Niabella beijingensis: one gene and its partner. The protein of the gene in region 2 interacts with the protein of the main gene of each other region in a pairwise test. Links are inferred from orthologs where the notes say so. Each region holds a gene or a part of one and is shown on either strand. Other genes may lie near its edges.

Region 1 (2,907 bases), 1.4 Mb from region 2 along the record:
GTTCTACCGATTTGATACGGAAGGGTTCTATAATGGTCTTTGCCATAACTGTTTTTTGGATTTTCAGATAAAATAAAAAATGCCGGGAGTAAAAAGGAAAGCGGCATCCAAAAAACAGATCCGCTTCCTGCAGGAGTGCAGGAAACTAAGTAGGACTCTTAATTACTTTTTGCCAGAGCGGAAGCATACACAATATTAAGAAAAAAATCAAGACCGGCAGACCTAGCAGACCTATGAGGTTTTAAAAACCTCATAGGTCTGCCGGACTAAAACGATTCGTCCGCGCTGGGGCCATAGCTTCCGGGAATGGGAATATCCAGTAAGCGAAGGAACACGCCCAGCTGTGCGCGATGGTGGATGATCTGCGATAAGGACATCCGGATGACGTCTGCTTTCGGATCATTGCTGTAAATTGTTTCTCCCTTGCGCATTGTCCAGGGTTTATCCAGTACCTCATCCGTTGCTTTTGCCAGGTTCTCACGGCCGTCCAGTACACTTTTTTCAAACAGGTCCACCAGTGCCTTCGTATCATTGATGGGTGTGGGTTTATAGTCCATCGTGGCAAAATCGATCCCATCGGTATTCAGCGCCATACTTACCCAGGCGGGCAGCTCCGCAATATGTGTTGCCAGCTGACGCACCGTCATGCTTTTGGGATGGGGCTGCCAGTCGTATTTATCATCCGGTACAATGGCCAGAAACTTACGGGTGGTGGCGATCTCTTTTTCAAAGTCGCGCTGAAAAACTTCAACTCGGTTCATAATGATTCTATTTTTAGTTTAATGAATAAAATATTCAGAGCAGTATTGCTGCAGCATATCCCTCCTGCTGCATAAAGCGCGCGATCAGTGCGGCGTCTACCGGGATCTGCGCTTCAACACGCAATACCCGGTCGCAATCCTCCAGATCAAAGCTGATCCTCGAATGCGGCAGCAATTTTTCCAGTGCCCTTTTCAACCGGTTGGCAACCGGCTTGTTTACCACATTGGTCTTAAATACTTCTACGGAAGCGCTTATCTTAAGATCGTGAACTGGCATCATTTGAACACAAGGTAAAACAGGGCAGTGACAGCAGTATGTCAGCAGTTTTCAGAGTGGTCCTGATAAAATAAAATACGGGCAGCGGGTCCCGTGTTTTATTGCCGCATCGCTGTCCATGTATGCGGAGTCGTGCGGATATGCACTGCAGCCGAACCGGGAGACTGGTGCCGGCGCTATAATTCTTTATTTGCGTATTTTATCCGGGTTCTTTTTTATAAAATCTTCCCAGCCTTTAAATCCGGCGGCGGCTTTTACGGGGCTGCTGATCTGGTAGTGATGACAAAGAGCTACGGCCAGTGCATCTGTGGCATCAAAATATTCCGGTGCTTCTTTTAAGGAAAGGATCTGCTGCAGCATTTTCCATACCTGTTCTTTGGCCGCATTTCCGTTGCCGGTAACCGCCTGTTTGATCTTCCGGGGTGAATACTCCGTAACAGGGAGGTTAAAATGCATGGCAGCAGCAATGGCAACCCCCTGGGCACGGCCCAGTTTGAGCATGCTTTGCACATTTTTTCCGAAAAAGGGCGCTTCAATCGCAAATTCATGGGGTTTATAGGTGTGGATCAGCTCGGTCACTTTTTCATGGATCCGGCTCAGCCGTTCATAGTTGCTCAAACGGGCAGAAAACTTTACAGCATGCATTTCATGCAGCCGTATTTTCTGACGGGAACATTCAATAATGCTGTACCCCATTATCAGGGTTCCCGGGTCAATGCCCAATATTATTTTGGCAGCGGTTTGCAAACTGGATACTATTTTTACCAAGAATTCATGAAGGTCAACAAAAATATCAAAATATTCTTCAATTATTTTTTAGGCCCGCTGCTGTTCCTCTGGCTGTGCTGGTCTATTTATAACCAGGTGCGGGAGCAGGAAGGGTTGGCCGATTCCTGGGAACAGATCAAAGCTTCGCTGACCAGCTCAAAGATCATTTATCTTGTGGCTGTCATCCTGCTGATGCTGCTGAACTGGATGGTGGAGGCCTATAAATGGCGGCTGGCCATGAAAAGCCTGCAGCCGATGTCGCTGCTCCGTGCTTTTAAAGCTACATTATCCGGGGTTTCGTTTTCGGTTTCCACCCCCAACAGTATCGGGGATTATGTAGGCAGGATCCTTTATGTAGATGAAGGCAAGCGCATCAAGGCCGTTACACTTACTGTTCTGAGTAATACCAGCCAGCTGCTGATCACGGTTTGGGTCGGACTTTTTTCGCTTTATTCCCTGAAAGATGCCATTATTCATGCAAAGATCGTTTCCCCCCTCTGGCTGGATGCGTTATTATATGTTGTGGCATTCGGTGGCCTGCTGCTGCTGCTGTTCTATTTCCGCATTTCCTGGATGGCGAAATGGATCTCCCGGCTCCCTTCCGGGAAAAAATTTTCCTGGTCCATTGAGGCGCTGGAGCAGTTTAATGCAACGGTACTGCTGCGTTTATTGTCTTTATCCATAACAAGGTTTTGTATTTTTATTATACAGTATTTTTTACTGTTTCAGCTGTTCGAAGTGGCGATTCCATTCGGGCAGGCCTGGATGGGAGTGAGTGTATTGTTTTTGATCCTTGCGATCATTCCGACAATCGCGCTGTTTACCGATCTGAGTGTAAGAGGGAGTCTGAGCCTGACAATATTAGGATTATTTAACGCGAATCAATTGGGTATTAGCTTAACTTCGGCTAGCATTTGGTTAATTAACCTGGTAATACCGGCACTTATTGGCAGCGTGCTGGTATTGGGTATTAAAAAAATATTTAAGAGCAAACATGAAAGCGCTTAGTTTATTTCTGGCCCCGTTTTTTGTATTATTTGCCACCGGCAGCAAAACAACACCTGCACCATCAGCAGCGCCGGTTGTTGCAGGAGCCTGTTC
Region 2 (3,016 bases):
ACGGGAAAGCCGGCACACAAAAAAGGGACCCCGTAAGATCCCGTACCAATGTTGTATCCTAAAGTTTTTTATTTGCCGTCGTAGGCCCATTCCACCAGGGTGGCCCCCCAGGTAAAACCGCCGCCAAATGCAGCAAGCACAAGCTTGTCTCCGGTACGCAGTTTGTTTTCCCATTCCCAAAGGCAAAGCGGAATGGTTGCGGCGGTAGTGTTGCCGAATTTCTGGATATTGATCATCACTTTTTCTTTTGGAAGACCGATCCGCTGCGCGGTAGCATCGATGATCCGGAGGTTGGCCTGATGAGGGGCCAGCCAGGCGATATCATTTCCGGTAAGCTGGTTGCGTTCCAGCAATTGAGCGCTGACATCCGCCATACCGGTAACTGCAAATTTGAAAACGGTTTTTCCTTCCTGGTAGGCATAGTGTTCGCGGGCAGCTACGGTTTCAGCGCTGGCAGGATACATGGAACCTCCGGCCTTCATGCGCAGGTACTGGGCACCGCTTCCGTCGCTTCTCAAAATGCTGTCTTTGATACCATGGCCGTTCTGGCTGGGTTCCAGCAATACTGCCGCAGCCCCGTCACCGAAGATGATACAGGTAGTACGATCGGTATAATCGATGATCGAACTCATTTTATCAGCTCCTACAACAACTACTTTTTTATAGCGCCCGCTTTCGATCATCGAGGCTCCAAGTGTTAGTGTATAAAGAAAGCCGGAGCAGGCAGCTGACACGTCAAAACCCCAGGCATTTTTTGCGCCGATCTTATCGCAGACGATATTCGCTGTGGCTGGAAAAACCATGTCGGGCGTTACCGTTGCAACAATTAAGCAATCGATCTCTGCCGGCTCGATACCGCGCTTCTCACACAGTTGTTTTACTGCAGGAACGATCATTTCAGATGTGCCCTTGCCTTCCCCTTTCAGTATCCGGCGCTCTTCAATGCCCGTCCGTGTGCGGATCCATTCATCCGTGGTATCCACTATTTTTTCCAGGTCGAAATTGGTCAGTTTGTCCTCAGGAACATATCCGCCCACTGCAGTGATCGCCGCTATAACTTTATTGCTCATCTGGTAAAAAAAATTTAGCGCCAAAGTTAGGGGATAAAGCACATGTATTAAAAATTGAGCCGGCAAATTTTCGGCGGCGGCAACGGTAACGGAGAGGGTGTATAAGACCGGAAACCGTTAAATTCGCGTCATGTATGCATATTTAAAAGGCCGTTTTATTGATAAAACACCATCTGCCGTTACTGTTGATGTGAACGGGGTAGGGTTTGAAGTGCACATCAGTTTAAACACCTATTCGAAGATAGAGCCACTGAATGAAGGGCTGCTGTTCACACATCTTATTATACGCGAGGATGCGCAGCTGCTGTATGGTTTTGCCGAAAGAACGGAAAAGGAGCTGTTCCTGGGATTGATCAGTGTATCCGGTATTGGTGCCGGTACGGCACGGCTGATGCTTTCTTATATGAAACCGGAAGAACTGATTAAAGCGATTGCCTACAGTGATGTAAAAACACTGGAACGCATCAAGGGGATCGGGAAAAAAACAGCCGAACGTGTGGTGCTGGAACTTAAAGATAAGCTGGGCAAACTCAACCAGGACCTGCCGGTAGCAACCGTATCGGCGCCCGCAGGGGTACGGCAGGATGCCACAGAAGCATTGCTGGCGCTTGGCATTCAACGGTCACAGGCGATGCAGGCGGTGGAAAAAGTACTTGCTGCGGAGCCGGGGATCGCCCTGGAGCTCCTGGTGAAAAAAGCACTGAAGGAATTATAAGCTAAACAAGCTATTGCTCCGCAACAACAGGAGGAGGGGCCGGGGAAATTTGCTTACCGGAATATGGCGGGATCATTATTGATCTCGATCCAGTAGTTGTCCGGATCCTGCAGCCAGATCTGCTTCACACCATCCACACGGTTGGTGATCGCGGAACGTTTTCCGTTTACATCTTCATAAGGGACCTGCTTCGCATCCAGCTTTTTTATAAAATCCTCCAGTGAAGGCACACTGAAGCACATGTGGTTGTTCTTAAAATATTCCCGGGGCTTATCGGCACCGAGTATAATGTGCAGGGTGGTCTTCGGGCCTGTCTTAAACCAGGCATGTTTGCCGATCTTGAAGGGCTCATCTACCTGCTCCAGCCCGATAATATCCGCGTAAAAAGCAGCAGCTTTTTTAAGATCGGTAACATAAATGGCCTGGTGATTGGATAGAACAACGGCTTTGTTCTGTTGGGCTTGTACATTCATAACGGCAATAAAAACAAAAACGAGGGGAATAAGAATTCTTTTCATGGCAAACGGGAACTTAAAATAATATCAAATGTATTGATTTTATTAATAGTGCTGCTGCTGCGCGGGAAAGAAAAACGGAATGTACCCGGCCCTGCGTGCTTAAGGCCGGCTGAGATCTTTCAGATAAGAAACGTGGGAGACAAAAGCATGCCGTACCCGGCGGTATTCAATATAATTGACATTGAATTCAGCGCAGGTGTTCTTGATGATCCTGTTGATCTTCGGGTAATGGATATGGGAGATCTTGGGAAACAGGTGGTGTTCTACCTGGAAGTTCAGTCCGCCCATGAACCAGCAGGCCAGCCGGTTCCTGGTGGCAAAATTTGCGGTTGTTTTCAGCTGATGAATGGCCCACTCATCGTCTACTTTATTGTTCTGGGAATTCACCACCGGAAAATGCGTGTCTTCCACCGTGTGTGCCAGCTGGAAAACAATGCTGAGCACGAAACCGGCGAAAAGCGTATAGATCAGGAACCCGGTAAGCCAGTCCTGAAAACCCAGGACATAGATCGGTAATGCCACGAATAAGAAAATATGAAGCAGTTTGAATCCCCAGAATGTCAGGTGATCCTTTGTTTTCATTTTTTTCAGGGGAATATCGCCTACTTTCCCGGTGAAATATTTCTTATAGTCGGAGAAAAAGATCCAGAACAGGTAGAGAAAGGAATAGGCCAGCCAGAAATAAAAATGCTGATAACGGTGCATCTTGTAAA

The links. The genes of interacting proteins can lie anywhere in the genome.
Region 1: the proteins of ruvA (region 2) and ruvC interact in binary tests that used the Escherichia coli proteins (3 or more experiments, as listed by UniProt). The link is inferred for Niabella beijingensis from one-to-one orthologs.

Annotation. Positions count from the first base shown.
Region 1 is NZ_JAIQDI010000001.1:2,136,785-2,139,691, forward strand. Bases 6-2,837 are described here. They hold ruvC (crossover junction endodeoxyribonuclease RuvC), read right to left. Parts: upstream 1,786-2,837; coding sequence 1,225-1,785; downstream 6-1,224. Other genes in these bases: K7B07_RS09025 (tryptophanase), read right to left, coding at 6-46; K7B07_RS09030 (DinB family protein), read right to left, coding at 267-761; K7B07_RS09035 (hypothetical protein), read right to left, coding at 796-1,041; K7B07_RS09045 (lysylphosphatidylglycerol synthase domain-containing protein), read left to right, coding at 1,813-2,814; K7B07_RS09050 (DUF3108 domain-containing protein), read left to right, coding at 2,801-2,837. In the rest of the region: more of K7B07_RS09025, read right to left, coding at 1-5; more of K7B07_RS09050, read left to right, coding at 2,838-2,907.
Region 2 is NZ_JAIQDI010000001.1:734,883-737,898, reverse strand. What follows is about bases 52-2,992. They hold ruvA (Holliday junction branch migration protein RuvA), read left to right. Parts: upstream 52-1,200; coding sequence 1,201-1,785; downstream 1,786-2,992. Other genes in these bases: K7B07_RS03200 (fatty acid desaturase family protein), read right to left, coding at 2,403-2,992; K7B07_RS03205 (VOC family protein), read right to left, coding at 1,839-2,303; K7B07_RS03215 (beta-ketoacyl-ACP synthase III), read right to left, coding at 69-1,070; K7B07_RS03220 (lipoprotein N-acyltransferase Lnb domain-containing protein), read left to right, coding at 52-62. Outside these bases: more of K7B07_RS03220, read left to right, coding at 1-51; more of K7B07_RS03200, read right to left, coding at 2,993-3,016. UniProt on the Escherichia coli protein: The RuvA-RuvB-RuvC complex processes Holliday junction (HJ) DNA during genetic recombination and DNA repair.